One region of the Paraburkholderia atlantica genome, then DNA from elsewhere that is predicted to be linked to it. Evidence: riboswitches for the same ligand, from Rfam matches in the RefSeq annotation. Region 1 holds a riboswitch; the other holds the start of a gene.

The links. Region 1 has a riboswitch for cobalamin ahead of BC1002_RS03515 (TonB-dependent receptor domain-containing protein). Riboswitches for the same ligand answer to the same signal wherever they lie in the genome.
Region 2: another riboswitch for cobalamin. It lies ahead of cobW (cobalamin biosynthesis protein CobW); the one in region 1 lies ahead of BC1002_RS03515 (TonB-dependent receptor domain-containing protein).

What each region holds. Positions count from the first base shown of each region.
Region 1 covers NC_014117.1:767,895-783,068, reverse strand. The annotation lists gene BC1002_RS03515 (TonB-dependent receptor domain-containing protein) at 1-1,868, opposite strand, end outside; cobalamin riboswitch at 1,958-2,222, opposite strand; gene BC1002_RS03510 (ATPase) at 2,443-2,802, shown strand; gene BC1002_RS03505 (cell division protein ZapA) at 2,799-3,113, shown strand; RNA gene ssrS (6S RNA) at 3,192-3,373, shown strand; gene BC1002_RS03500 (EVE domain-containing protein) at 3,515-3,973, shown strand; gene BC1002_RS03495 (SIMPL domain-containing protein) at 4,228-4,953, shown strand; gene lgt (prolipoprotein diacylglyceryl transferase) at 5,057-5,962, opposite strand; gene BC1002_RS03485 (LysR family transcriptional regulator) at 6,021-7,007, opposite strand; gene ilvD (dihydroxy-acid dehydratase) at 7,167-8,840, shown strand; gene BC1002_RS03475 (c-type cytochrome) at 8,987-9,325, shown strand; gene BC1002_RS03470 (DUF2486 family protein) at 9,350-10,144, opposite strand; gene BC1002_RS03465 (DNA polymerase III subunit chi) at 10,231-10,647, opposite strand; gene BC1002_RS03460 (leucyl aminopeptidase) at 10,700-12,211, opposite strand; gene lptF (LPS export ABC transporter permease LptF) at 12,349-13,446, shown strand; gene lptG (LPS export ABC transporter permease LptG) at 13,450-14,598, shown strand; gene BC1002_RS03445 (sirohydrochlorin chelatase) at 14,645-15,025, shown strand; gene cobA (uroporphyrinogen-III C-methyltransferase) at 15,083-15,174, opposite strand, start outside.
Region 2 covers NC_014118.1:650,586-665,759, reverse strand. The annotation lists gene BC1002_RS19045 (vWA domain-containing protein) at 1-363, opposite strand, end outside; gene BC1002_RS19040 (magnesium chelatase ATPase subunit I) at 420-1,511, opposite strand; gene cobN (cobaltochelatase subunit CobN) at 1,508-5,326, opposite strand; gene cobW (cobalamin biosynthesis protein CobW) at 5,340-6,431, opposite strand; cobalamin riboswitch at 6,635-6,912, opposite strand; cobalamin riboswitch at 6,993-7,253, shown strand; partial or broken gene cobA (uroporphyrinogen-III C-methyltransferase) at 7,498-8,223, shown strand; gene BC1002_RS39550 (cobalamin biosynthesis protein) at 8,266-8,721, shown strand; gene cobO (cob(I)yrinic acid a,c-diamide adenosyltransferase) at 8,718-9,320, shown strand; gene BC1002_RS19015 (cobyrinic acid a,c-diamide synthase CobB) at 9,324-10,649, shown strand; gene bluB (5,6-dimethylbenzimidazole synthase) at 10,633-11,292, shown strand; gene BC1002_RS19005 (DUF4136 domain-containing protein) at 11,331-11,945, opposite strand; gene BC1002_RS19000 (CHASE2 domain-containing protein) at 11,988-14,474, opposite strand; gene BC1002_RS18995 (FecR family protein) at 14,541-15,174, opposite strand, start outside.

The DNA.
Region 1 (15,174 bases):
GTTTCATAGTCCTTGTTCAACAGATTGTCGATTTGCGCGCTGACGTACCACGCCTTCGTGATGTTGTAGCGCGCGGACAGATTCACGATGCCATAGCCGCCGAGGTTGCCGGTGCTGTCGGTACGCGGACCGCTGACGATCCACTCGCCGCCAACCCGCCATCCACCGATGCTGCGGTTCACCGCGAACGACCCGAAGCGTCGGGCGCGCCGTACGAGGTCGGTACCGCTGTCGAGATCGACCGGGTTCTGCACCGTGAACGTCGCGCGTACGTCGGTCTTGCCGACATGACCGCTCCACGATCCTTCGAGTCCCTGCACCTTCGCATGGCCGACGTTCTCCGCGAGATAGATGCCGGGGATCGTCTGCACGTAGTTGATCAGATTCGTATAGCGCGTCTGGAATGCGTTCAGACGCATCACGCCGAGCGCATCGGTCGCGTACTGCAAAGCGGCTTCGACCGAGTGACTGCGCTCGGGCTGGATCGACGGGTTGCCGCTGATCGGATAGTACAGATCGTCGAAGCTCGGCGCGCGGAACGCATCCGAATAGCTTGCGGTTACCTTCCAGTGCGACGTGATGTCGAAACCGTAGCCGAGATAGTAACTGTTCGCTCCGCCGAAATCGGAGTACTGGTCGCGGCGTACGTTGGCCTGAATCTGATTGCGCCCGAAGCGCGCGCTGTAACCCCCGAAGACCGAATCGACATGACGGTCGGGCGCGGCGAAGGTGTCGGAGTCGAGAGTCTGGTCGAGATGCTCGTAGCCGAATTGCAGCTTCTGGTTCGCGGCGAGCGCGAAATCGTTCTGCCACGTGTACTGGCGATTGTCGGTATCGAAGCGGTCGTCGTAGATGCCATTGGTGTTCGATACGCTGCGGTCGTCGCCCTCGGCGAGCGTGAAGTGGGTGGTCCACCAGTCGGTCAGCTTGCCGTTCGCGAACACCGACATCTGACGCACCTTGCTATAGAGGTTGTTCAGATCGGTCGGCACGCCGTACGCATTGTCGTAGCTGTTGTTGTTGTTCGACTGGAAGTAGCTGACGCCCGCATCCCACTTGTCGGTGAACTTGTGGCGCAGCGACGCGCTGATGCTCTCGTTCAGATTGCCGTTCGCGTTCGGATTCGCGGCCGGCGCCTCGAGCGGATTGAGCGACGAAAAGCCGTCGTCCTTCGTGCGCGCGAGCGAGATGTTGAAGGTCGTGCGGCCCTCCTGATCGAGCGCGCCGTTCACGCCGGCCGTTTGCGTCTGCGTGTGATAGCTGCCGTAACCGACCGAGAAATTGAAACGCGGCGGATGAGCGCCGCCGTCTTTCGTGAACACCTGCACGACGCCGCCGATCGCACCCGAGCCGTACAACGCCGAAACGTTGCCGTTCACTACTTCGACGTGATCGACCTGGTCGAGCGGAATCTGTGCGAGCTGAGCGGAGCCGAGACTGACCGAATCGACGCGCACGCCGTCGATCAGCAGCAGCGATTGCGTCGACGAAGCACCGCGCAGAAAGAGGCTCGTAGTCGAACCGGGGCCACCCGTGCGCGAGATCTGCGCGCCCGGCGCGAGTCGCAACAGGCCGGGCAGATCGGTCGCGGTCGTGTCGGCGATGTCCTGCTGATCGAACTGCGTGGTCTGCGGGATCGCGTCGCGCAACGCTTGCGCTCCGCGTTGTGCGGTCACGACGATCGGCGACAGCACGTTGCCCGACGCATCGGCGGAAGGGGGATTGGCCGCATCGGCAACGTTTGCGGCGTTCGCGCTGCTGGCATCCGTAGCGGACGATGAAGACACAGACTCGGCGCTTTGCGCATGCACGACGAGCGGCAGACTCGCGAACGCGAGCAGCGTCGCGCGGGCGATGGGGGACAGCATGGGATGACATTCCTGTGGATAGCGTGCGCGGCCTGCTTCCCCGCGGGCCGACGCGTCACGAGGCGTCCCCTTGTTTAACGTTTTCGCGGGGACGTCCCTCTTTTCTGGCCGGTATCCGGGCTACGACACATCGATCCCGCCTTCCCACGCGTGACGCGCAGTGGCACACTCGCAGGTTGAACTTCCAACCTTGCAATTAGGACCGACCTGCATGAGCACATCACATGCGGTCGTTTACCGTTGCGGGGGCAGCGCAGGTTCGCGCATCCGGTTTTGGCACCGCGCGCGCCCTGCTTCCCGTTTAACTGCGCGCGCCGAAAAGCGCGCGCGGGCACCAGAGTGCGGGAAGTGTAGGAGCGACCTCGCGGGGCGTCAAGAAAGGTCCCCCGGAGCGCAAGCCGTTCTGTTGAATGCAGGTTATTGTCCGACGGATTGCCGGCCTCTTATCTTATGGTCGACGACACGACTCGCAACGAACCTGCACGAAGCGATGCTGTTACGTCTCGAAACGAGACAATTGTCGGAACCTGTAATATTCCGCGCTAAAATGCGATGTCTTTAGAGGACGCAGCACATGCTCACCGAACTCGAATCACTCTCCCAGAACATCGGCAAGCTGATTGCGATCAGCCAGCGCCACAACGAAGCGCGGATCGCGCTCGAAGAGCAGCTCGCGCAAACGCGTGCCGAAGTACAAGCCACGCACACCGAACTCGCACAATTGCGTGCCGAGCGCGACGCACTGCAAGCTGAACGCGACGCGCTGTCCGCCAAGATCGACGACGCTCAGGTGCGCCTGAATGCGATTCTCGAAAAATTGCCGCGCGCACGCGCGAGCAGCGAACCGGATAACCAGCTCGATCTGCTCGAGTCCGCCCAGCCCGAACACGAGGAAGCGGAAAGCGACGTGAGCCGACACGGAGAAAGCGCATGACCACCAAGCAGATCGAAGTATCGATTCTCGAAGTACCCTACCGTCTCGCCTGTTCGCCGGAAACGGAAGGCGCGCTGCTCGAGGCGGTCGCGCGCGTCGACGCCGAGATGAAGAAAATTCGCAGCGGCAGCAACGTGCGCGGCACCGATCGCATCGCGGTGATGGCCGCGCTGTCGCTGGCATCGGAACTGCTTAAGCTGCAAAGCAGTGTGCGACACGGAGAAGCATTTCCTGCTGAAGAAATCCGGCGTACAATGCAGCAAATGAACGAACAACTAGGTACTGTGATTGAGCAGTACAGCATGCAGTAAGCAGTAGTTGACTCAATAGCGGGCCGGTTTTGAACCGGTCAGTTGTTCAACGGTTTGTGTTGTAGCTTCATCGGTTTAGCTTCCCTGCCTGGTTCGCCAAGGTCATATATTCCTTGAACCAATGCCATGTGCACGGTTGCGGAAATTTGTAGCACGGGTGTGCGCGTCACTCTGTCTGATGTACCCGAAGTGTTGCTAACTGCGACCAATTCTGAACCCTCGGTTCAGGATGCCGGCCTAGCGGCTAAGGCGGGGACCTTATCTGGAACGGCATCGGACTTCGGTTCGATGCCGTTTTTCTTTGGTCGTCGTTTTTTCGTTTGAGTGCCTGTTTCAGGGGCTTTTCCGCACGCGCCCGCTATTGTCGCGCCTCGTTCAATCTCATACGCTCACTCCGATTCATGCGCTACTGGCTGATGAAGTCCGAACCGGACGAAGCAAGCATCGACGACCTCGCCAACGCACCGCATCGCACGTTGCCGTGGACCGGCGTGCGCAACTATCAGGCGCGCAACTTCATGCGCGACGTGATGCAGGTCGGCGACGGCGTGCTCTTCTACCATTCGAGCTGTCCGGAGCCTGGCATCGCGGGTATCGCGGAAGTCTCGTCGACCGCGTATCCGGACCCGACGCAGTTCGATAAAAAGAGTCCGTACTACGACGCGAAATCGTCGCCGGAAACGCCGCGCTGGATGCTCGTCGACGTCGTGTTCAAGAAGAAAATCCCGCTGATTTCGCTTGCCGCACTACGCGAGCATGCCGAATTGCAGAACATGCGCGTGCTCGCCAAAGGCAACCGTCTATCGATCACGCCGGTGACCGACGCCGAATGGCGCTTCATCACTAAACAGCTGGTTTAACGGCAAATGCGCGACGCGGGCACTGTCGTGATCGCGTCCAGGTCGTCGTTTCCGATGCGGCGGCGAAGCGCTAATTGGGGAACCAAGCGTCGGTAAAACCCGCCTAATCGGACGACGAAAGCGCGAGCTCGGACCAACCGCTAGACGGCACCCGATCCATTCGCCCGCGCAACCGTCAAACCGCGCGCCACATTGCGTCATCACGCGGCGCTCGCGTCGAACGTGCACAACCTGCTCAAACAAGGATTCCAGCCATGACGACAAAACCCGCACGGGCCCTTGCACTCGCGCTCGCCTTTGGCGCGCCTGTGGCGCTCGCGCTGAACTCGGCGCCCACTCGCGCGCAGACCATGATGCCGCAGCCTTCGGGAGTGCTGTCTCTGAATGCGCAGGCGAGCGCCGAAGTCCCGCAGGACGAAGTCGAAATCACGCTGTTTTACGAGCAGGAAGCGAGCGAGCCGTCGGCCTTGACATCGACGCTGAACCAACGCGCCGACGCGGCATTGCAGAAAGCGCGCGGCGTCGCCGGCGTGACCGCGCGCTCGGGCGCGTTCTCGATCTTCCCGTCGACGGACCGCGACGGACGCATCTCGGCGTGGCGCGGCCGCACGGAAGTCGTGCTCGAATCGCGCGACTTCGCCGCGGCCTCGAAGCTCGCCGGACAGATGGCATCGATCATGCAGGTGGGCAACGTGCGTTTCTCGCTGTCGCCGGAAGCGCAGCGCGCCGCCGAACAGCGGCTCAGCGGCGAGGCGATCAAATCGTTTCGCGAGCAGGCCGCGGCTTCTTCGCAGGCGTTCGGCTTTAGCGGCTATTCGATCCGCGAGGTCAACGTGAATCACAGTGGCGTGATGCCGCGTCCGATGATGATGATGAGCGCACGCGCGATGGGCGCCGACGCGAAGAACGCGCCGATGCCGCTCGAAGGCGGTACGTCGACGGTGACGGTCAACGTGTCGGGGTCGGTGCAGATGAAGTGACGCGCACGCGCGTACGCCAGCGCATCAAAGAGAAACGCCACGGCATCCATCGATGCCGTGGCGTTTTTTCATGCAGCGTTCGCTACGCCAGCCGGGGCACAGGTCAGTTCGCGCCGACCGCCTGCGCCGGCTCGCGACGCCCACGGCGATACGCCCACACCATCAGGCCGATGCCCGCGAGAATCATCGGCAGCGACAGCCATTGACCCATCGACAGCCCCATCGCGAGCAGGCCGAGGAAATCGTCCGGCTCGCGCGCGAATTCGACTGTGAAGCGCGCGAGGCCATAGCCGATCAGGAACATCGCGGAAATCGCGCCGAGTGGCTTCGGCTTGCGCGAGAAGAAGATCAGCACGAAAAACAGCGCCACGCCTTCGAGCGCGATCTCGTACAGCTCCGACGGATGCCGCGGAAGCATGTGATATTGCGCAAACACTTCGTTCAGATGCCATTGCGCGGCCAGTTGCGGATGCGCGGCGAGCCAGGTGGCGTCGTCGGGCGCGGCGCCGGGGAACAGCATCGCCCACGGCGCGGCCGGATCGGTGACCCGGCCCCACAGTTCGCCGTTGATGAAGTTGCCAAGCCGGCCTGCCGCGAGGCCCGTGGGCACCATCGGTGCGACGAAGTCGGTGACCTGCAGCCACGACCGCTTGCGCTGATACGCGAACAGCATCATCGCGATCGTGACGCCGAGAAAGCCGCCGTGAAACGACATGCCGCCTTCCCACACCTTGAAGATGTCGAGCGGATGCGCGAAATAGAAGCTGGCCTTGTAGAACAGCACATAGCCGAGCCGGCCGCCGAGGATCGTACCCAGCACGCCGAAGAACAGCATGTCGTCGATGTCCTTCGCGGTCCAGCCTTGCGCGGCGACGTACGGCAGCCGCAGCCGCAGCCGGGCGACGACGATCGCCGCGACGAACGCGACGAGGTACATCAAGCCATACCAGCGTACGGCGAGCGGCCCCAGATGGATGGCGACAGGGTCGAAATTCGGGTGAATGAGCATCGTGTAGTTATGGGCAGTTCAGGTTCGAAAGCAGTTTTACGGGAATAAAAAGCGGGATCTAGACACGCGACGCCACGCTCGCCGCATGCGCGCGCACGATATCGATGAAGCCCGCCAGCACCGGGCTGACCTCGTCGGTGCGCCAGACGAGGCCCGTTTCGATTGCGGGCACCGACTCGGACAGGGGCCGATACACGACGCCCGTGCGCCGCAGGTTACGCAACGATTGCGGCACCAGTGCGACGCCCATGCCGGCCGACACGAGACTCACGATGGTCTGCATCTGGATCGCCTCCTGGCCGATCCGCGGCGCGAGGCCGGCGACGCCGTAGCAATCCATAATGATGTCATAAAAGCCTGGCGCGAGACGTCTTGGGAAGACCACGAGCGGCGCGTCGCCGAGATCGCGCAGGCTGACGGGCGTATCGAGCCATTCGGCGGCGGGGTCTTCATTTGGCCTGCCCTTGCCGTTTTTGTTCATGCCGCCTTGCAAGCGTTGCGCCATCTCCGTCGACATCGCGATCACCAGCGGCTCGCGTGCGATCGGCAGCCATGACAGCTGCGCCGCATGCCGCGACGGCAGCGGTGCGATGACCAGGCCCGCGTCGATACGCCCAGCCATCAGTTCCTCGACCTGCACGTCGCTGGTCGCCTCCGTCAGCTCGAGCCGCACGCGCGGATGCCGCGCGCCGAAATCGCGCAGCAGGAGCGGCAGCAGGCCGTAATCCGCGGTCGACACGAATGCGAGCGACAGCACGCCCGCCTCGCCGCGCGCGAGGCTCTGCGCGAGCGGCCTCAACCCTTCCGCGGCCGCGAGCAGCCGCTGCACCTCAGGCAGCAGATCGGTGCCGACCGCGGTCAGCTCGACCGAACGCTTGGTGCGCGCGAACAGCTCGACGCCGAGCGTCTCTTCCAGCGCGCGAATCGCCTGCGACAGCGGCGGCTGCGTCATCGACAGACGCGCGGCTGCGCGCCCGAAGTGCTTTTCCTCGGCGACGGTGACGAAATAGCGCAACTGGCGCAGATCGGGAATCGTCGGCAGCATGATTAATATATTTTACGACCTAAATAGCCGGGAATAATACATGCGACGCGCGTCATGCAAAACCGCCTGTTTGCACGGTCTGGCGGAACTACACTGAACGGATGCGCGCGCGGACGCCGCCGCGCGCATTGATCAGAACAGCAAGACTTGGAGCTCCCCATGGCCTACAACCGTCGTTCTAAGAACATCACGCAAGGCATCGCGCGTTCCCCGAATCGCTCGATGTACTACGCGCTCGGCTATCAGAAGGAGGATTTCGACAAACCGATGATCGGCGTCGCCAATGGCCACTCGACGATCACGCCGTGCAACGCCGGCCTGCAGCGGCTCGCCGACGCGGCCGTCACCGCGATCAGGCGCGCCGACGCGAATCCGCAGACCTTCGGCACGCCGACGATCTCGGATGGCATGTCGATGGGCACCGAGGGCATGAAGTACTCGCTGGTATCGCGCGAGGTGATCGCCGACTGCATCGAGACCTGCGTGCAGGGGCAATGGATGGACGGCGTGGTCGTGATCGGCGGCTGCGACAAGAACATGCCGGGCGGCATGATCGGCCTCGCGCGCATGAATGTGCCGGGCATCTACGTGTATGGCGGCACGATCCGCCCGGGAAACTGGAAAGGCACCGATCTGACGATCGTGTCGTCGTTCGAGGCGGTCGGCGAATTCACGGCGGGCCGCATGTCGCAGGAGGATTTCGAGGGCATCGAGAAGAACGCATGTCCGTCGACCGGTTCGTGCGGCGGCATGTACACGGCCAATACGATGAGTTCGTCGTTCGAGGCGCTCGGCATGTCGCTACTGTATTCGTCGACGATGGCCAATCCCGATCAGGAGAAAGTCGACTCGGCCGCCGAATCGGCGCGCGTACTCGTCGAAGCGGTCAAAATGGATCTGAAGCCGCGCGACATCATCACGAAGAAGTCGATCGAAAACGCGGTTGCCTTGATCATGGCAACCGGCGGCTCGACCAACGCGGTGTTGCACTATCTGGCGATCGCGCACGCGGCCGAGGTCGAATGGACGATCGAGGACTTCGAGCGCATGCGCAAGAAAGTGCCGGTGATCTGCAACCTGAAACCGTCGGGCCAGTACGTCGCCACCGATCTGCACAAGGCGGGCGGCATTCCGCAGGTGCTGAAGATCCTGCTCGACGCCGGGCTGCTGCACGGCGATTGCATGACGATCACCGGTAGAACGATCGCCGAGGAGTTGAAGGACGTACCCAGCAAACCGCGCGGCGATCAGCAGGTGATCTTCCCGATCGATAAGGCACTGTACGCGGAAGGCCACCTCGCGATCCTGAAGGGCAATCTCGCCGAAGACGGCGCGGTCGCCAAGATCACCGGGCTGAAAAACCCGGTCATCACGGGCCCCGCGCGCGTATTCGACGACGAGCAGAGCGCGCTCGAAGCGATCCTCGCCGACAAGATCGTCGCCGGCGATGTCGTGGTGCTGCGCTATCTGGGCCCGAAGGGCGGCCCCGGCATGCCGGAGATGCTCGCACCGACCTCGGCGATCATCGGCAAGGGGCTCGGTGAATCGGTCGGGCTCATCACCGACGGCCGCTTCTCGGGCGGCACGTGGGGCATGGTGGTCGGGCACGTCGCGCCGGAGGCGTTCGTCGGCGGCACGATCGCGTTCGTGCAGGAAGGCGATTCGATCACGATCGACGCACACCAACTGCTGCTGCAGCTGAACATCGACGACGCCGAGTTGCAACGCCGGCGCGCCGCATGGCAGGCGCCGAAACCGCGCTACACACGCGGCGTGATGGCGAAGTATTTCGCGCTCGCGCTGCCGGCGAATCGGGGGGCGGTCACAGGTTAATTACTACAGCCGGCGCGCTCCGCTCCGCCGGACGAACCCGCCGGCACGCTACGCAAAAACGCAAGGGGCGCACGAAAATCCGTGCGCCCCTTTGCTCTTATAATGCGTGCACCACGAGCCGGGCATCTGCACTGGCGGAGACCATAATGAAATCGATGTCGTACGCAGCCGTAGCAGCTTCTGTTGCGCTCGCCGCCGCATTGAGCGCCACGAGTCCCGCAGTCCGTGCAGAAGCAGCCGGCCTCGCGCTCGCCCAGCAAAAGAACTGCATGAGCTGCCACTCGGTCACCCGCCCGTTCATGGGGCCGGCATTGCACGACGTTGCCATCCGGTATGCGGGACGCGACGACGCCGCGACCTATCTGAAGCACAAGATCCTCGATGGCAGCACCGGCGCATGGGGAACCGTGCCGATGCCCGCGAACACGCAGCTGACGCCGGATCAGGCAGCCACGCTGGCGGCCTGGGTACTGACACTCAAATAACGGACCTCTCGTGTCGCCGTGGCGTCAACGCGAGCGCCGCGCGATTTCTTCTTCCACCGCTTCACGTACCCAATCGGTCATCTCGGCTTCGAGCGTCTGCGCGACCTCGCGCGTGATCTGACTCACGAGCAGACTCGTGTGCTGCTGCACTGCATCGCGGCAGCGCGCCTCGATGATGCCGCGCCCTTCGCCTGTCAGAAAACTCTGGAAGCGTCCGTGCAAACGTGCGGCGAGTGCGTCGGCGTCGAGTGGGAGCTGAGCGGGAGCGGCTTCGTGCGCGCCCTCATGATCGAGATCCGGCGGTACGGTCGCGCCGGCTTCGAGCGGTATGAAGGGCTCGGTGCGATCGAACACGCCGGGCGACACCTCGGCCACGTCCTCATGCAGGCCTTCATGCGGGCCTTCATGCAGTTCCCCGTGCCCATGTCGCGCATGAATGCCGTGATGCGGCCGCGCCTGCTTTTTCGCGTGAGTGTGATCGGCCACGTGCGGCCGGTGAAGTTCAGTCTGCGCCGGCTCGGGCGCGAGAACCGGCTCCGGCGAACTCGGTTGCTCGGGTGTGGGCACTGGCTGCGGCGCGAGCACGGGCTCGGGCGCAAGCGTCGGTTCGGCCGGATGCGCGGCCGGCGGCGCGAACGCGGGCTCGGTGCGCAATCCCGGCTCGCGCGACGCCGGTTGCGCGGCGGCTGCGGCTGCGGGTTTGGCGCCCTGGGGCACAGGTGCGGCGGCATCGGCCGACGCCTCGCGCGTCTCGCGCGCGTGGCCCGGCACGAGGACCTCGCTCAGGACCGGAATCGAATTGTCGTGGGGATCGGACACGTGCGCTCTCCGTGTTTTGAGTCGAAGCCAGGGCTGGCGGTCCGCATGCCGCGCTCCTCGCGGCCATGACGCGAGAGCGGAACGAACTAGCCGCCCTGCTTGTAGTTGTTCAAAGCATAGCCGCGATCGCGATAGAAGCGATAGCGCTCGCGGCCCGCAGCGAGTTCCTCGTGTGCGTTACCGACCACTTCGAGCAACCTTTCGAAGCGCGCGAACTGCGCCGGTACCGTTGCGCCCAGATTGAGCAGCACCTGATGATGCGGCACGTCGTCGAGATTCGTGGCCAGCACGACGGGCGTATCGGCGGCAAGCGGCGTGCCCGCCATGCAGTGCGGTATGAAGTCGAGCGGCGAGAAGGTCCACAGCATTTCGTCGAACGCGCGCAGGCGCGCGGGCTCGGCCAGCACGACGAGCGGCTGGCCCGCCAGGTATGCCTTGCGCGCGAGGCGGCACGCGTACAGCAGCGAATCGCCGACGTTCGAGTGAAAGTCGATTCTCGTCATCGGCCGCCCCGCCCCGCTTGCCGCGCGCCGTGTGCGCGCTTACCGCACTGAGTCATTGGCCGGCGCGGTCGATCAGGAACTGCGCGAGCAGCGGCACCGGACGGCCCGTCGCGCCCTTCGCCGCGCCGCTCTTCCACGCGGTGCCCGCGATGTCCAGATGCGCCCACGGGTACGAATCGGTGAAGCGCGACAGGAAGCACGCGGCCGTCACGCTGCCCGCCGGACGTCCGCCGATGTTCGCGACGTCCGCGAAATTCGACTTCAGCTGATCCTGGTACTCGTCGTCGAGCGGCAGGCGCCAGGCCGGGTCGGCCGCTTCACGCGACGCGTCGAGCAGTTCGCCCGCGAGCGCGTCGTCCTTCGAGAACAGGCCGCTGTTGTGATGGCCGAGCGCGATGATGCAGGCGCCCGTCAGCGTTGCGATGTCGATCACCGCGGCCGGCTTGAAGCGCTCGGCGTAGGTCAAAGCGTCGCACAGAATCAGGCGGCCCTCGGCGTCGGTGTTCAGCACCTCGATCGTGAGGCCCTTCATGCTGGTGACGATGTCGCCCGGCTTGGTGGCCGTGCCCGACGGCATGTTCTCGACGGCCGGGATGATGCCGACCACGTTGATCTTCAGACCCATCTCGGCGACCGCGCGCAGCGTGCCGAGCACCGAGCCCGCGCCGCACATGTCGTACTTCATCTCGTCCATGCCCTCGCCCGGCTTCAGCGAGATGCCGCCCGTGTCGAACGTGACGCCCTTGCCGACCAGCACGATCGGCGCGGCCTTCGCGGCGCCGCCCTGGTACTGCAGCACGATGAACTGCGCCGGCTCGACCGCGCCTGCGGTGACCGACAGGAACGAGCCCATTTTCAGCGCTTCGCACTGCTTCTCGCCGAGCACCTCGACCTTCAGCTTCCAGTCTTTCGCGAGCTTCTTCGCGGTGTTCGCAATGTAGGTCGGCGTGCAGACGTTGCTCGGCAGATTGCCGAGGTCGCGCGTCAGGTCCATGCCGTTCGCGAGCGCGGCGCCCTGCTTGGCAGCGAGCTTGGTGGCCTTCTCGTCGCCGGTGTTGACGCTGAACACGATGCGCTTCAACGCGCGCGGCGTGTTGTCGGCCTTGCTCTTCATCTGCGTGAAGCGGTAGGTCAGCTCGCGCAGCGCGAGGATCGCGGCGCGCACGCACCAGTCGGCCGTGCGTTCGAGCACCGGCAGTTGCGCCAACGTGAACGTGACCTGCACGATCTTCGTGCCGAGCAGCGCGCGCCATGCCGCGCGGACCGCCTCGCCGTAGGCTTTCTGACTGAAAGCATCCTGTTTGCCGAGGCCGACGAGCAGTACGCGCGACGCGCCGATGCCCGACACTTCGTGCAGGAACAGCGTGGTACCCGCCTTGCCGTCCATGTCACCCGCCTTGATGATGCGCGTGAGCAGGCCCTTGGTGGCCGCGTCGATCTCCAGCGCGGCGCCCGACAGCGTTTGCGACTCGAACACACCGATCACGATGCAATCGGATTTCCCGGTCAGGAAACCGTTCGTCGAGCCTTTGGTCCAATCACAGGCTTTTATGCTAAAGTCCATCGCGCTTGTCCTCGGATAAAATCTGGGCTTAGGATGAAAGCCGCAATTATCCGCTATTTTTCCCGCGGCGGCTGCACCGGAGGCGTGACGGGAACGAACCCCCGCGTCGCCGTGAGCGCCCCCTCTCGTCATCAATAATGATCTTCGAACGCTCCCTCCAGCGCGAGCTCGCGTACACGGCTGGCGCCGTGTTCATGGTTCTCCTCACGCTCGTGCTGACGACGATGATGATCCGCATCGTCGGCTTCGCGGCCTCGGGTGAGATCGATCCGCGCGACGTACTGGTCCTGATCGGCCTCACCGTGATCGGCTATCTGGCCATCATGCTCGTCGCGACGCTATTCGTGTCGATCCTGTTCGTGCTCACGCGCTGGTACAAAGACTCCGAGATGGTCGTGTGGCTATCTTCGGGCGTCAGTCTCACGCAATTCATCAAGCCGATCGGTATCTTCGCCACGCCGATCATCATCCTGATCATGTTCTTCGTGTTCGTCGGCTGGCCATGGTCGAATCAACAGAGCAAGCTGATCCGCGCGCGCTTCCAGCAGCGCGACGAAGTCTCGCTGCTGGCTCCTGGGCAGTTCCGCGAATCGCCGAGCACGCACCGCGTGTTCTTCATCGAGAAGATGTCGCCCGACCAGGGGCACGTGGAAAACGTGTTCGTGACGAGCACCGAGGGTGGCAAGGTCAACGTCGTGGTGTCGAAGAACGGCCACGTCGAGACGCACAAGAACGGCGACCGCTTCGTCGTGCTTGAAAACGGCCGCCGCTACGACGGCGAGCCCGGCCACCCTGATTTCCGCATCATGGAGTTCGAGCGCTACGGCGTGAAGATCCAGAGCCAGCCGGTCGTCAATACGCCGACCACCACCGGCTTGCCGACGATGACGCTGCTGCGCAATCCGACCAACGAGAACCTCGCCGAATTCGCGTGGCGCGCCGGTCTGCCGTTGATCGCAATCAACCTGATGCTGCTCGCAATTCCGCTCGCGCACCAGAACCCGCGGCGCAGCCGCACGATCAACCTCGTGATGGCCGTGTTGATCTACCTCACCTATTCGAATCTGCTGAACGTCGTGCAGGCATGGATCGAGCAGGGCAAGATGTCGTTCGGCATCGGGCTCGTGATCCTGCACGTGATCGTGCTCGGCATCGTCGCGTTCATCTTCTGGATGCGGGTGCGCAATCGGCCGCTGTTCACGCGCGCCATGTTCAGCCGTTCGCAGGGAGCCTGACCGATGCGCATTTATGAAAGGTATTTCGCGCGTCAGATCTATCTCACGTTCGTCTTCATCCTGTTTGCATTCTCAGGTCTGTTCTTCTTTTTCGACCTGATCAACGAACTGAACTCGGTCGGCCACGGTAATTACAAGTTTCAGTACGCGGTGCTGCGCGTCGCGCTGCAAACACCGTCGCGCTTCTACGAAATCATTCCGGTCGCGGCGCTGATCAGCGCGATCTACGTGTTTGCGCAGATGGCGGCGAACTCCGAATACACGATCTTCCGAGTGTCCGGTCTCGCCACCAACCGGGCGCTGCGCTCGCTGCTGAAGATCGGCGTTCCGCTCGTGATCGTCACCTATCTGATCGGCGAAGTGGTCGGCCCGTACACGGATCAGCTGTCGGAGCGTGTGCGGCTCGAGGCGCTCGGCTCGTCGGTGTCGAGCAACTTCCAGTCGGGCGTGTGGGTCAAGGACACACTGACTGAGCGCGCCGACGGCGAGCAGGTCACGCGCTTCGTCAACGTCGGCGAACTGAGACCCGACGCGACGATCAGCAACGTGCGCATCTACGAGTTCGATTCGAAGTTCCGTCTGTCGAACATCCGCATCGCGCAGAGCGGCCGTTATCAACCGCCCGGTCACTGGCTGCTGACCGGCGTGACCGACACGCAACTGCTCGACGTGGCCCGTGCTCCCGGCACGCCGGCCGATGCGCTCAATCCGGTGTATCGCGCGAACCAGGTCACGCTGCCCGAGTATTCGCTGCGCTCGGAGCTGACCCCGCAGATTCTGTCGGTGCTGCTGGTGTCACCGGACCGGATGTCGATGTTCAATCTGTTCCGCTATATCCAGCATCTGACCGAAAACCATCAGGACACGCAGCGCTATGAAATCGCGCTGTGGAAAAAGGTACTGTATCCGTTCGCGGTGTTCGTGATGCTGGTGCTGTCGCTGCCGTTCGCGTATCTGCATACGCGCGCGGGCGTGGTCGGCGTGAAGGTGTTCGGCGGCATCATGCTCGGCATGAGCTTCCAACTGTTCAACACGCTGTTCTCGCACATCGGCACGCTCAATACGTGGCCTGCGCCATTGACCGCAGCGACGCCGGGGCTCATCTACCTGGTGCTCGGGCTCGTCGGGTTGAAGTGGGTCGACCGGCACTAACTCACAACGCCAAAGGGCGTTGAGGGCATCGTCAGGAGCTGACGCGATGGCTATCCACGGACTGATACTGTTTGGCCACGGCGCGCGTGATGCGCGCTGGCGCGAGCCGTTCGAGCGGCTCGCCGACAAGCTGCGCGCCGCGCGCGCGGCGACGGGCGAAGCTCAGGCGGTAACGCTCGCCTTTCTGGAACTGATGGAACCGGACCTTCCGACTGCCGTCGCGCAACTCGTCACGCAAGGCTGCGATGCGATCACCGTGGTGCCGGTGTTCTTCGGCCAAGGCGGACATGTCCGCCAGGATTTGCCCGCGCTCGTCGATCAATGCCGCGCCGCGCATCCCGGTGTCGAGATTCGCTGCGCGGTGGCGGTCGGTGAGGATGATTCGGTGCTGGATGCGCTCGCGCAGTACTGCTTGCGGCAACTCTGATTTTTTCGTTCTGCTTGTTCAGATTCGCCGCTGTCAGGCCGGCCCTGGCGGGGACATTCAGGCCGCGGCGACCAGCAGCCCGTTCGCCGAGCGCTTCACCTCGGTCTGCCGCGCCGCGAACGCCTCGCCAATCATCAACAGGCTCGGCT
Region 2 (15,174 bases), on a different replicon from region 1:
GCCGCCGCCTCCGCCCACGGGCGCAAGCCATCGCTCGTTCCACCAGCGCGGCACGGCGGGGCCGAAGCGGACGTCCGCGCCCCCACCGCCGAAGCAGATCAGCGCGGCCTCGGCGCGCATCCCACTCGCACGGTCGAACAAGGCAGTCAGTAGACCCTTCGCGAGCGCGAGGCGTTGGCCCGCCAGCATCGACCCTGAGCAATCGAGCACGAAACAATGCAGCACACCGGCGCGCGGCGTTTCGCGTGCGAAGCGCAGATGCTCGCGACGCAGCGTGCGCTCTCGCATCGCCGCGAGCGTCGGTGGCCAGGCAATGCGCCGGCCCGGTTCGCCGCGCGACACATCGCGCGAGCCCGCGCTCACGCCTTGCCGCCATCGAAAACCGCTGCGCGAGTCAGCGGCGGCGCCCTTCCGATGGCTCAGCGTTTTTTTACGTCGAGCGGAATGACGCGTTTGACGGGCACAGTCGCGGTCGGCTCGGCCGGCAGGTAGCCCCAGTCGGAGTCGGCGGAAGATCTCGCCGTATCGCCAGACGCACCCCGATCGACGCCTTGCGACCGCGCCTCGCTTTCCGGATGACTCTGATTCGCACGCGGTGAACCATGTTGACGCCGCCGATGAAGCAGCACCGCATCGGCGACGCGCTCCACATGTCCGACCGTCACCGCATCCGCCCGTTCGAACGCGGCCAGTGCGCGCGCCGCGCGCAGCATCACGAGATCGGCGCGCAGGCCGTCGACGGCCGCGTCGATGCATAGCGTGCTCACGCGCGCATGGACGGCGTCATCGAACGACAGCAGCGGCAGCGCCGCACGCGCCGAGCGAATTCGCTGCACGTAGGAAGCCTGCTGCTCCGCGTAGGCGGCACGAAACCCGGCGGGATCGAGATCGAACGCGAACCGCGCTTTGACGATCGCCTGCCGCACCTGCGGCTCGAACGCGTTCTGCAACTCCACCATCAGACCGAAGCGGTCGATCAGCTGGGGCCGCAACTCGCCCTCTTCGGGATTCATCGTGCCGATCAGCACGAAGCTCGCGTCATGACTATGCGACACGCCATCGCGTTCGACAGTATTCACGCCGCTCGCCGCCGCATCGAGCAACGCATCGACGAGCGCGTCGGGCAGCAGATTGACTTCATCGACGTACAGCACGCCGCGATGCGCCTTCGCGAGCAGCCCCGGCGAGAAGCGCAAAGAGCCGTCGCGCAACACGGTTTCGATATCGAGCGTGCCGATCAGACGATCCTCGCTCGCGCCAAGCGGCAGATTCACGAGCTGCCCTTCCGGCAGCAGCTCGGCGAGCGCGCGCGCGGCGGTCGACTTCGCGGTGCCGCGCGGTCCGCTGATCAGTACGCCGCCCAGACCCGGATCGATCGCCGCGAGCACCAGCGCCTGCTGCAACGAGGCTTGGCCGATCAGCGCCGCAAACGGAAAAACCGGCCGCGACGCCGTGCCCGACGCAGAGCCCGCGCTGCCTACGCCGTCCGTTCCTCGCATCGCTCCATTCATGTTTGTCTTCCTTCGATTTGCTGTTCGCTTGCAAGCAGATGCGCTTCCACCTGCGCGCGATAGTCGCCCGGCTGCTGCCACAGCCCCCGCTGCATCGCTTCGAGCAAACGCTCGCAGATCGAATGCAGCGCATGGGAATTGTGCCTTTGCATGAACGCGCGGGTGTCGGCGTCGTTCAGATAAGCATCGGCGACGAGCGCGTATTGATGATCCGCGATCACGCGCGCGGTCGCGTCGTAGCCATACAGATAGTCGACGGTCGCGGCGATCTCGGCCGCGCCCTTGTAGCCGTGGCGCTTCACGCCATCGAGCCATTTCGGATTGACCACGCGCGAGCGGATCACGCGCGCGATCTCCTCCTGCAACGTGCGCACGCGCGGCGCGGCAGGATTGCTGTGATCGGCGTGATAGACGCGCGGCTGCTGACCGGCCAGATGCCGTACCGCCGCGACCATGCCGCCCTGAAACTGGTAGTAGTCGTTCGAATCGAGCACGTCGTGCTCGCGGTTGTCCTGGTTCTGCAGCACCACGTCCATCGCTGCGAGGCGGGCGCCAAACGCGTGATGCGCTTCCTCGCCGGCGCTCTTTTGCGCATACGCATATCCGCCCCACGCCTGATACGCGTTCGCCAGGTCGGCGTCGCTCTGCCATTGGCGCGAATCGATCATCTGCTGCAGACCCGCGCCGTACGCGCCGGGTCGCGCACTGAATACGCGCCAGCCGGCGCGCTTGCGCGCCTCGACCGGGTCCATGCCGCGCGCGATCAGCGCATCGCGTTCGCGCAGCACGCGCGCGCGAATCGGATTCAGCTCCGCGGGCTCATCGAGTTCGGCGACCGCTTGCACGGCAGCATCGAACAGATGCATCACGTTCGCGAACGCGTCGCGAAAGAAGCCGGATACGCGCAACGTAACGTCGATACGCGGCCGGTCGAACGCTTCGATCGGCATGATCTCGAAGTCCGTCACGCGATGACTGCCCGGCGCCCACTTCGGCCGCACGCCGAGCAGCGCGAGCGCCTGCGCGATATCGTCGCCGCCGGTGCGCATCGTCGCGGTGCCCCAGACCGACAGGCCGATCGCGCGCGGATAATCGCCATGCTCCTGCAGATGCCGCTCGATCAGTTGCTGCGCCGATTTCAGGCCGAGTGCCCAGGCGGCTTGCGTCGGCACCGCGCGCGTGTCGACCGAATAGAAGTTGCGGCCGGTGGGCAATACGTCGGGCCGGCCGCGCGACGGCGAACCGCTTGGACCCGGCGGCACGAAACGTCCTTCGAGGCCGCGCTTGAGCTGCGTCATTTCATGCGGGCCGCAAGCGTCGAGGCGCGGCAGCACGGCGTCGCGCAGGCGTGCGATCACCTGTGCCGCTTGCGGCAGATTTTCGTCGGCTACGGCAACGGCCTGCGAACGATCCGCGTCATCGCGATCGACACCGCAGACGCCGCGCAACAGTTCGCCCGCGAGCAACTCCAGGCGCTCGCGCGTATCGCCGCAATGTCGCCACGGTGCGTCACTGACCCGCTGCAATACCTCGGGGCGTGGGCCGTCCCATGCGGCGGCCCAATCCACGCTCAACGGATCGAACAGATGATCGATGCGCAGATCGCGCGCCAGCGCGTCGACGAGTCCTGCGTTGCCGCCCTGTCCATCGCCGATCGGAAAGCGCCCGAGCGCGAGCAACGTATCGCGCCGCTGCACGCCGCGCGGCGACTGCCCGAACGTATGCAGGCCATCGCGAATCTGCGCTTCCTTCAGCTCGCACAGCCACGCATCGACGCGCGTGAGCAGCGCGTCTTCATCGTGCTGTCCGTTCGGCGCCGCGAGACTCAGCTCTTCGTGCAGCCGATGCTCGACGATCGTCGTCAGAATCGTGCGACGCAAGAGCTTCGCGCGACGCGCATCGACCATCAAGGCTTCGTAGTATTCGTCGACCTGGCGTTCGAGGTCTTGCAGCGGCCCATAGTTTTCAGCGCGCGTCAGCGGCGGCATCAGATGATCGATGATCACCGCCTGCGCGCGCCGCTTCGCCTGGCTGCCCTCGCCCGGATCGTTGACGATGAACGGATACAGATGCGGCATCGGTCCGAGAATCAGATCGGGCCAGCACGCGTCGCTCAATGCGACGCTTTTGCCCGGCAGCCATTCCAGGTTGCCGTGCTTGCCGACGTGCACGACCGCGTCGATGCCGAACTGATGGCGCAGCCAGAAGTAGAACGCGAGGTAGGCATGTGGCGGTACGAGCTCCGCATCGTGATAGCTCGCGTAGTCGCCTTGCTCGCGGGAACGCGAAGGCTGAATGCCGACGAACACCTGCCCGCAGCGCCAGCCCGCGATCATGAAGCGACCGCGCCGCAGCGTCGGGTCCTGCGCGGGCTTGCCCCAGCGCGCGTTCAACGCGTCGCGCACGCTCGCCGGCAACGCGTCGAAATGCGCGAGGTAGTCGTCGAGTGCAAGGCTTTGCAGGGCCGGACGCAGATCGCGCACCACGGGATCGTTGGTCACGCCTTCGGTCAGCCTGTTCAACAGCGCGTCGCCGTCGTCGGGCAATTCGCCGACACGATAGCCTTCATCGCGCAGCATCGACAGAATGCCGACCACCGACGCCGGCGTATCGAGCCCCACGCCATTGCCGATGCGCCCTTCGCTCATCGGATAGTTCGCGAGAATCAACGCGACTTTCTTGTCGGCGTTATCGAGCGAACGCAGACGGCACCAGCGGCGGCTCAGCTCGGCGAGAAAGCGCACCCGTTCGAGGTCCGGCTGATAGCGGACCACGTCGACCTGCGTATGCGCACAGCGATACGCGAGCCCCTTGAAGCTGATCGCGCGCGTGATGATGCGGCCGTCCACTTCAGGCAGCGCGACGTGCATCGCAATGTCGCGCGAATTGAGGCCGTGGTTGTCCTTCAGCCAGTCTTCGCGATTGCCGCCGCTCAGGATCACCTGGAACACCGGCGCGTCGCCGGCGAGCGCTAGCGGCTCGGGGTCGTCGATCGCGGACGCGGCGAACGCGGTCGTGTTCAGCACCAGCGCGACGCCATGTTGCGCGCACAGCGACTGCACGACATCGCGGCTCATCGCATCCTTCAACGACGTGATCGCAAGCGGCAGCGGATTGAGCCCTTGCGCTTCGAGCGCATCGATCAGCGCATCGAACACCGCGGTATTGGCGGCCTGCAGATGCGCCTTGTAAAACAGAATCGCGACGACCGGTGCGTCCTCGCGCCAACGCGCCTGCCAATCGGCGACGGTGGGCGTATCGCGCTCGGGGTGATACAGCGACGCGGCCGGCAATGCGCGCGGCGGCTCGGGCTCGCTCCCCCAGTCGAATGCGCGATACGCGATGCAGCGCAAAAACGCCTCTGCGTTCTGCGGACCGCCCTCGCGCAGATAGCGCCACAACTGCTGACACAACTCGGCGCTCGCCGTGCTGCGCGCGAGCAGGTTCGGATCTTCCTGCAGGTCGCCGGAAAACATCGCCAGCGTTTGCTGCTTGCGCTGCGCGAGCGCGACGACCTGCTCGATGCCGTACGGCCAATACGCTTCGCCGCCTAGATGATCGACGACGACCACGCGCGCATGCTGCAACACGTCGTCGAGATAGAAATCGACCGAGGCCGGCTGACGCAGATACGTGACGTTCGCGAGCCGCAGGCTCGGGAAGCCATCGCCGAGACGCGGCACCACGCTCGCGAGCAGCGACAGCGTGGTGTCGGCGGAACTGAGCACGATGATATCGGCGGGCTGCTGATCGATGCGGATCACGCCCTGCGTATCGTCGACGAAGCCGCCCGGCGTCGTGCGCAGCAGATGCATGCTGGTGCGTCCGTTATGCCGTCGCGTTCGACGTCGCGCCGAGCGCCGCGTCGAACGCCTGTTGCAGCGCGGGTTGATCGAGGTCTTCGCCGATCAGCACGAAGCGGCTCAACGCGCCGTCGCCGTTTTCGCCCGCCTGCCAGCGCCGGTCGAAGTAGCTGTCGAAGCGCCGGCCCACGCCCTGGATCACGAGACGCATCGCCGCGCCCTGCAGCGCCGCGAAGCCTTTGACACGGTAAATCGCGTGGTTTTCGACCAGCGTCTGCAACGCGGCGAGCGCCGCGTCGCGCGACGGCACCGATGCCTGCACGACGACCGAATCGAATTCGTCGTGGTGATGATCGGGGTCGTCGGCGGAACCGTGGTGGTCGTGACGCAGATGGATCGTCTGTTCCGACGCCGCCTCGAGCCCCAGCAGCGTATGCAGGTCGAGCTGTCCCCGCTGCGCGCGCACGATCTTCACTTGCGGCGGAATCTCAGCGCGGATCGCGGCTTCCACTTCGTGCTGGCGCGCGTCGTCGATCAGATCGGTTTTGTTCAGAATCACCAGATCGGCGGCCGACAACTGGTCTTCGAACAGCTCGTGCAGCGGTGACTCGTGATCGAGATTCGGATCGGCCTTGCGCTGCGCATCGACGGCGACCGGATTATCGGCGAACTGGCCGCTTGCGGCGGCCGGGCCGTCCACCACCGTCACCACCGCGTCGACCGTGAAGCCATTGCGGATCTGCGGCCAGTTGAACGCCTGCACGAGCGGCTTCGGCAATGCGAGCCCCGACGTTTCGATCAGCACGTGATCGAGTTCATCGCGCCGTTCCGCGAGCTTCTCCATCACCGGGAAAAACTCTTCCTGCACGGTGCAGCACAAGCAACCGTTCGCGAGTTCATACAATTGCCCTTCGGTCTCGACGCCGTTTTCATCGCAACCGATACCGCAGCCCTTGAGGATTTCGCCGTCGATGCCGAGTTCGCCGAACTCGTTGACGATCACCGCGATGCGCTTGCCGCCCGCATGCTGAAGAATGTGCCGCAGCAACGTAGTTTTGCCACTGCCGAGAAAGCCGGTGACGATCGTGACGGGAATCTTGCGCAATTGAGTTTGCATCGTGAGGTCCATCCCTTTGCGTTGCATCGGTCTGCCGCAAAGTCCGCGCTTCGGCCTGCATCGGCTGGCGAATGGAGCGAATGAAGCACGCGCAACAGTACCAGCGATCACCAGACACGGGGACGAACGACGGCATTGCCGCGACAACGGAAATTCAGAAAGCGGAACTGAGGTCATGAACGCGCCGCCGCATCCCCGCGGCGGTCGTTCTGCTTCTTCGGGCCGGTATCCGGGCTGGCGAAAGCGCCGCTTCCCCTTCCCGGACGAGTGGTTTCTCGTCCAGTGGTGATATGTCGACGCGACCTTGCGCGAGGACATCGAAGCCGGCACCGCGGCGCCCGGCTATCAAGCCGGAACCGCTTTTCGCTTACCGTTGCGGGGACAGCACAGGTTAGCCGCTCTAGCGCAGATGGCTCCCTGTTTCCCGTTTAACTGCATGCGCAGGAACGCGCACGCGAGCACCCAAAGTGCGTGCGAGTGTAGGCCCGCGGCCTTGCGCAGTCAAGGAACGCACGGTGCCGGAAAGCGCCGCCGACGCTTATCCGGCAAGGCGCCATGTGCTATCGTATGCGCGCGTTTGGTGCCCGCACATGCGCTCGCGTGTGCAGTTAAACGGGAAACAGGCAGCGCCTCGTGCGTTCAACCTGTGCTGTCCCCGCAACGGTAAGCGACCTGCGGCGCGCGATTCGATTCAGCTTCGATTCCGCCGTGCCGCGCATGCGTTTTTTGATGCCACTGTCCTCGCGAATCTGCAAACCGGGACGGGAAGGCGAAGCGCGTGAGGCCGCCAGCCCGGATACCGGCCAGACGCGGAGGCGGCGCCGCATGCATCCGTGCATCAGGTTGCGCCGCCGGCCGCCGGAATCCGCGGGGAACGGATGTGAAGGCGTAGCAGCGCGGCATCGCGCGTGTCGTGGCGTTCTCTCTGAAGAATCCGCCGCGAACCGCACGAGTGGCCGCGCCCGGATTCGCTGTACCGCATGACCTCTATATTCACTGCCGCGTGCACCGTCGCGCGCCGCTTCTCTCCTCCCATCTCCGCATGGCATGCGCCATGCACGCCGCGATGACGCGCGCCTGGCTGATCGGCGCCGGTCCCGGCGACGTCGAACTGATGACGCTGAAGGCCACCCGTGCGCTCGCGCAGGCCGATGTCGTGCTGGTCGACGATCTGGTCAATCCCGACGTACTGCAGTTCGCACGCGCCAACGCGCAAGTCGTGTACGTGGGCAAGCGCGGCGGCCATCCGTCGACGCCGCAAGCCGATATCGTCGCGCAAATGCTCGGGCATCTGCACGCGGGGCGCAGCGTGGCGCGGCTCAAGGGCGGCGATCCGTTCGTGTTCGGCCGCGGCGGCGAAGAGTTGCAGGCGCTGCAGGCGGCGGGCATCGACGTCGACGTGATCAACGGCATCACGGCCGGCATCGCTGCACCCGCGACGCTCGGCATCGCGGTCACGCATCGCGATTACGCACAGGGTGTCGTGTTCGTCACCGGCCACGGCGCCGGCAGCGGCGAGCCGGACTGGGCCGCGCTCGCCGCGACGCGCATGACGCTCGTGATCTATATGGGCATGCGGCGGCTCGGCGAAATCGTCGGCGCGTTGCTCGCGGCTGGGATGTCCGCCGATACGCCCTGCGCGGCGATCGAATCGGCGACGCGACACGACCAGCGTCACGTGCTCGCGCCGCTTCGCGAGTTTGCCGAGGCGGTCGTGCGCGCGGGGCTCGGCTCGCCGGCGATCGTCGTGATCGGCGGCGTGGCTTCGCTCGCGCTTGCGCGTGAAGCGGCCACGCGCGACGGCCGGGTTGATCACGAACAAGCCGCGAGCGCGATCAAAACGCTGAGCGTCGGCATTGGTTGCCGCTTGCACAGCAATGCCGCTGACATCGAAGCCGCCGTGCGCGCAGCACTCGGCTCGAATGCCTTCGAGCAGATCGGCACCATCGCGACGATCGACACCAAAGCCAACGAAGCAGGTCTGCTCGAATTCTGTTCGCGCCATCAACTGCCGCTGCAATTGTTCAGCCGCGAGCAGATCGCCGCCGCACCGGTCGCGTCGCCGTCGGCGGCCGCGCGCGCGCATCTCGGTATCGACGGTGTGTGCGAGCCGTGCGCGTTGCTGGCGGCAGCGGCAGCGAACTCCGCGACTATCGCGCAAAACGCGCGTCTGATCATACGCAAGACGGTGCTCGCCGGCATCACAGTCGCGATCGCGGTGGCGAACGACACCGCACCCGGCGACGTACCGCCCGTCCATCACGCCCCTCAAGACCAGGACCCACGATGAAAACCGATCCCGAATCGCATCAACGCATGACCGAACGCCGCCGCGAAGGCCACGAAAAGAAGCAGGCCAGCGCGACCGTCGAAAAAGGGCTGCTGATCGTCAACACCGGCACCGGCAAGGGCAAGAGCACGGCCGCATTCGGCATGGCCGTGCGGGTGCTCGGCCACGGCATGCGGCTCGGCGTCGTGCAGTTCATCAAGGGCGCGCTGCATACGTCGGAGCGCGATTTCCTCGGCGCGATCGCGCAATGCGATTTCGTCACGATGGGCGACGGCTATACGTGGAACACGCAGAATCGCGAGGCCGACATGGCGACCGCGCGCAAGGGCTGGAACGAAGCGCGGCGGATGATCGAAAGCGGCGACTACCAGATGGTGATCCTCGACGAGCTGAACACCGTGCTGAAGTACGAGTACCTGCCGCTCGACGAAGTGCTCGCCGTGATCAAAGCGCGTGCGCCGATGCTGCATGTCGTCGTGACCGGACGCCATGCGCCCGACGCGCTGATCGAAGCCGCCGACCTCGTCACCGAAATGCGCGCGATCAAGCATCCGTATCGCGAACAAGGTGTGAAGGCGCAGCGCGGCGTGGAGTTCTGAGCGATGTCCGCGTCCCCCAGGCGGACTCGCCCCGCAGCGTGCCCCGCGCTGTTCATCAGCGCGCCCGCTTCGGGACAAGGCAAGACCACGATCACTGCCGCTCTCGCGCGGTATCACCGGCGGCTCGGACGTCGCGTGCGCGTGTTCAAGACCGGACCGGATTTTCTCGACCCGATGATCCTCGCGCGCGCGAGCGGCGCGCCGGTGCTGTCGCTCGATCTATGGATGGTCGGTGAAAACGCGTGCCGCAACCTGCTCGCGCGGGCGGCGCAAGAAGCCGACCTGATCCTGATCGAAGGCGTGATGGGCCTGTTCGACGGCACGCCGAGCAGCGCCGACCTGGCGACCACGTTCGGCGTGCCGGTGCTCGCGGTGATTTCCGCGCAGGCGATGGCGCAGACCTTCGGCGCGCTCGCGTTCGGCCTGGCGCGCTTCAGATCGCAACTGCCGTTTCATGGCGTGCTCGCGAATCGTGTCGGCTCGGCTCGGCACGCGCAGATGCTGCAGGAAGCGCTACCGGCCGAGTTGCGCTGGTGCGGCCACATCGCCGCGAGCGACGAGATCACGCTCCCCGACCGCCACCTCGGCCTGCATCAGGCCGATGAAATCGACGATCTCGAAGCGCGCCTCGAACGCGCGGCCGATACGCTGGCGTCGACTGCGCTCGTCGAACTGCCGCCGCCGGTCGATTTCGGCGCACCGTCGCCCGAGGTGCTGCCGCGTCTGCTCGAAGGCAAGCACATCGCGATCGCGCGCGACGCCGCGTTCTCGTTCATCTATCCGGCCAACCTCGCGCTGCTCGAAGCGCTCGGCGCGCGGCTCAGCTATTTCTCGCCGCTCGCCGACGAAGCGTTGCCCGCCGACACGCATGCGCTCTATCTGCCCGGCGGCTATCCCGAGCTGCATATGGCGGTGCTCGCGAGCAACGTGAACAGCGCCGCATCGATTCGCGCGCACGTCGAGGCGGACAAACCGGTGGTCGCCGAATGCGGCGGCATGCTCTACCTGTTCGACACCCTGACCGACACGCAAGGCACGAGCACGCCGATGCTCGGCCTGTTGCCCGGTCACGCGACGATGCAAACGCGCTTCACGTCGCTCGGCATGCAGCAGATCGACGGCATCCACGGCACGCTGACCGGCCACACGTTCCATTACTCGAAGCTCGCGACACCGCTCGCGCCGCAGCGCTTCGCCACGCGCGCGCACAGCGACGCGCCCGGCGAAGCGGTGTTCCGCGTAGGCCCGATTGTGGCAACCTATATGCACACTTACTGGCCCTCCAACCCGGCTTTCACGGCCGCCCTCTTTCATGGCGAAGCCTTTTGACGACTCCGAGCGCGACGCTGTCTATCGCGCGATTTACGAACGCCGCGACATGCGCCACTTCGTGCCCGATCCGGTCGATCCGGCAGTGCTGCGGCGTCTGCTCGACGCGGCGCATCACGCGCCGAGCGTCGGCTACATGCAGCCGTGGCGCATCGTGCGCATTACCGATGCGGCGCTGCGCACGGGCTTGCGCGACATCGTCGAGCGCGAACGGCTCGCCACCGCCGACGCGCTCGGCAAGCGCCGCGACGAGTTCATGAAGCTGAAGGTCGAAGGCATGCGCGACTGCGCGGAGCTACTGGTGATCGCGTTGATGGACGGGCGCGAGCGACACGTGTTCGGCCGTCGCACGCTGCCGGAGATGGACCTCGCGTCGGTCGCGTGCGCGATCCAGAACATGTGGCTCGCCGCACGCGCGGAAGGACTTGGGCTTGGTTGGGTGTCGCTGTTCGATGTCGGCGCGGTGCATCAACTACTGGCGATGCCGGAAGGCGCGCGACCGGTCGCGATTCTGTGCCTCGGCCACGTCGATACGTTCTACAGCGAGCCGATGCTCGAAACGGAGCGCTGGGCGAGCCGTCTGCCGCTGGCCGATTGCGTGTTCGAAAACCGCTGGCCACGCGGTGAGCCAGCGCAGGAATAACTGATAGGCACGGCCCCAGCGACTCGAAGCTGCGTTGTTTAGCGCTGCAGCGGCTTCATCGACTCGACGTTCGGCGCACCGCTCGCCTTGTCGATACTGAGCTTCACGCGCCAGTCAGCCGGCGCGTCGTACGGCAGCTTCGCAAGCGCGGTTTTCACGAGCAGCGGCAACGCATGCAACGGGTCCGCATCGCGATCCATGAACATCGCGCTGACCTTGTAGCGCTCGGTGCCACTCGCGTAGTCGAAAAAGCGCAGCGTCAGCGCATGCTGATACTTGCGCCCGAACAGCAGCGCGGTTGGACCGTCGCTGCCCGCGCCGCAATCGGCGGGCGCGCAATTCTCAGCGCCGATGCCGACCGACGCCGGCCGCGTGCTATACGCGATCGACAGCAAATAATGCGCGGGCTTGCCCGCCGTATCGACCAAGCCGTGTTTCGCCAACTCGTCGCGCAGCAGCTTTTCGACTTGCGGATGGTCGGCGCTATCGTCCTGTGACTGCGTGCGCGCGAGCGAATAGGTCGGCTCGCCTTGCAGCGCAACGGCGTGGTCGGCGTCGCTAGCGGAGACGGTGTGCACGTCGGCGCTGAGACCCGCGCAAGCGGTGAGGCTCGCCGCGGCCAGCGCGGCACAGAGGTGAGCGATCTTCGCCATTTTCTGTTTTCTCTCTAGTCCATCGAATAAATCGCAAGCGCATCAGGCGCGCGGTGCGCTCGTTTCATCTAGCGGCGCGTCGTCGAGCGCGGGCAGCCAGATCGTAAAGGCCGTCCCCTCGCCGGGCGCGCTGACGACCTCGACGCTGCCGCCGTGGCGCGTAACGACCGTTTTGATGAACGCCATGCCGAGTCCCGCGCCGCCCACTTCCGGCCGCTGCGCCTCGTGAAAACGGCGAAAGCGCTCGAATAGCCCGGCCTGCTGCTCCTTCGGGATGCCATAGCCCTGGTCGCGAATCGTGCACGCCACCCGAGCCGCGCCGCTGCCCGCGCGCCTGACCGCCGGTTGGCTCGCGAAGCTGCACACGATGCGCGTGTCGGGCGGACTGTACTTGACAGCGTTGTTCAGGATATTGACGAGCGCGCGTGTCATCAGTGAGCGGTCGGCGTAAATCCAGGGATCCTCGTAGGTGTCGCCGCCGGTTTCCGTATGCAGTGTGATGCGCTTCGCGTGCGCCTGCGGCCAGACCTCGTCGCTGGCATCGATGACGAGTTCGGTCAGGCTCAGCGGCTCGAGCACATAAGCCTGCGATTCGGCGCGCGCCAGTTGCACGAAGTCGTCGGCGAGCGTGAGCGCGCGTTGCGCGTAGCGTTCGATGCGCTCGAGCACGCTGCGCGCGAGCGCCGGCTCGGTCCGCGCGCGCTCGATCTCGACCAGCGCAATGATCGACGCCTGCGGCGAGCGCATGTCGTGCGACAGCAGCCGCAACGCGTCTTCGCGCTGACGCTCGGCCGCGTGCAGCGCCGACACGTCGACGAGACCGGCGATCCAGCCGGTCGTCTCGCCCTGCGCATTGGTGCAGGTCGCATAGCGCAGCAGATGGTCGCGCTCGTTCGTGTCGCGCACCTCGACACCCTGCGCCATCAGCGCCGCGAACTCGCCGCGCGTCGGATCGAGGGGCGCCGGCCAGTGCGCGTGCGCGTACACGTTGCGCTCGTTATCCGAGGCCGCGCCGGCATCGATCGTCTTCACGAGTGTGAGACCGCCGAGCACCCTCTGCATCGGCTGGCCCTCGGGCATCGGTGCGCCGAGCCGCGCGAAATGCGCTTTCGCCGCGTGATTCGCGATCAGCACGACGCCGCCCACATCGCTGACGAGAATCGGCTCCGGCATGCTGTCGAGGCTGTCCCACACGAAGCGCTTCATGTCCTGCACCCGTTGCGCGGCCTCAGCCATCAGCGCCATGTGCTGCGCGAGCACGTCGCCGCCGAACTCGCGGCGGCGCTTCGGCGTTTCGGGCAGCAGATGCGGCTCGTCGGCGAGACGTTGCAGCTCCCCCCGCAGATACGCCATCGTCATTTCGAGGCGTCGCCAGTTCCAGATCGGATAGACGATCACGACGCCGAGGATCGCCGGCACCGGCGACATCCACAGCCTGCCGCCGTACAGCAGCAGCGCGCTGCCGGCCGCGGCGAGCAGCACCAGCGCGCCGGTCAGCAACAGCGAGCGGCGCGGCGACAGCACGAGGAAGCCGGCGAGCAGCGCGGCCAGCGGCACGAGCGCCGCCGCGAACACGATCCATAGCGCGACCGGCTGGATCTCGCGGCCGGTCAGCAGCGTATCGAGCACGTTCGCATGGATATAGACGCCGGGCAGCGGACCGAGCTCGCCTGACACCGGCGTCGCGAAGCGGTCGTACAGACCGGACGCCGTCACGCCGATCACGACGATGCGCCCGCGCAGCTGATCGGCCGGCACCTTGCCGGCGAGCACGTCGACGAAACCGAACTTCTCGTAGTTCGCGGCATTCGGGCCGAACGGAATCAGGAAGCGGTCTTCGTGGCCGTCGTCGCTGCCGCGCGCGGGCTCATTCGAGCGACGCGGCGGCAGCCCGTTGCGCAGATGCAGCTTGCCGCGTTCGACCGCGTCGGCGACGAGCACCGTCAGTTGCGGCCAGCGCGAGTGCTCGTCGCCCTGGAAACGCGCGACGCTGCGCACGATGCCGTCGCCGTCCACTTCGAAATTGATGTGACCGAGCCCGGCTGCTGCCTGCGCGAGCGGCGTGACGGGTTCATCGACGGTGCGCTCGCCGCTCGCATCGGGCGGCGTCAGCAGCACGGGCAGATAGGTCGGACTCAGCGCGATGGCGTAGGCGAGCTGGGCGTCGTCGACGTTGGACTCGGTGAACAGCACGTCGTAGATCACCGCGGCAGGTTTGGCCGCGGCGAGCTGATCCAGCAACCGCGCATGCACGCTGCGTGGCCACGGCCAGCGGCCGAGCGCGTCGATGGTCGCGTTGTCGATCTCGACGACGACGAGGTCGGACAGCAGCGGCTGCTCACGCAGCTTCAGAAACTGGTCGTACACCAGCAGATCGATGCCCGTGCCGACTCGCCCGAACGACGTCAGCAGGATCACCACGAGGCCCAGACAGCCGACGCTGAGCCACTCGATCAGAAAGCGCCGGCCGGCCCGCCGTCCGAGACGGGCGCGCGGATCGAGGCTCAGTCGCGTAGAAGTGGCGGGCAAGGGACGATGTAGTCGGGAAACAGAGGACGGACCGGCCAGCCGGCCGGCCCCGAGAATCTACCAGCGTCAGCGCGCCAGCGTAAAGGAGCGGACCGGGCTGCTCTTTTCGTAGAAGCGGCCGTCGTCGAACTGCTCGGCGACGATCGTCCAGTAGTAGACGCCCGGCGGCAGATCGCTGATCACGAGTTCGCCGCCTGCCAGATCGATGCGATCGATCATGGGGTGCCTCAGATCTGCCGTTTTCGCGAGCACGAAGCGAAAACGCGTCGGCACGTTGCTGTGGCTGACGAACCAGCGGAACTCGTAGTCGTGGCTACCCGCGCGCTGCGCCGCAGAAGCGTCCAGCCCGAGTTGGCGGCGCTCGAACGCGTACACGTTCGGCAGACCGTCGAGGCCGTTGCTATCAGTCGACGCGACACGCACGAAGTACGTGCCGTCGGGCAGATCGCCGAAGTCGGCGTGCGGCGCACTCACACGTAGATCGCGCACCAGGTCGAGCTGATCGGCATCGTGCGAAATTTGCAGCCGATAGCCGACCGCGTGCTCTGCCGGGTTGACGTCGAACGCGACGGTGTCCCCGTCCTGCACGCGCGCCGGCCGCGCGAGCGAAGGCGCCGGCAACAACTGGAGTGGACTGCCGATCGCGCCGCCCGAGCGCGTGACGTTGCCGAAGCTTGCCTTGACCAGTTGCTCGGACGCC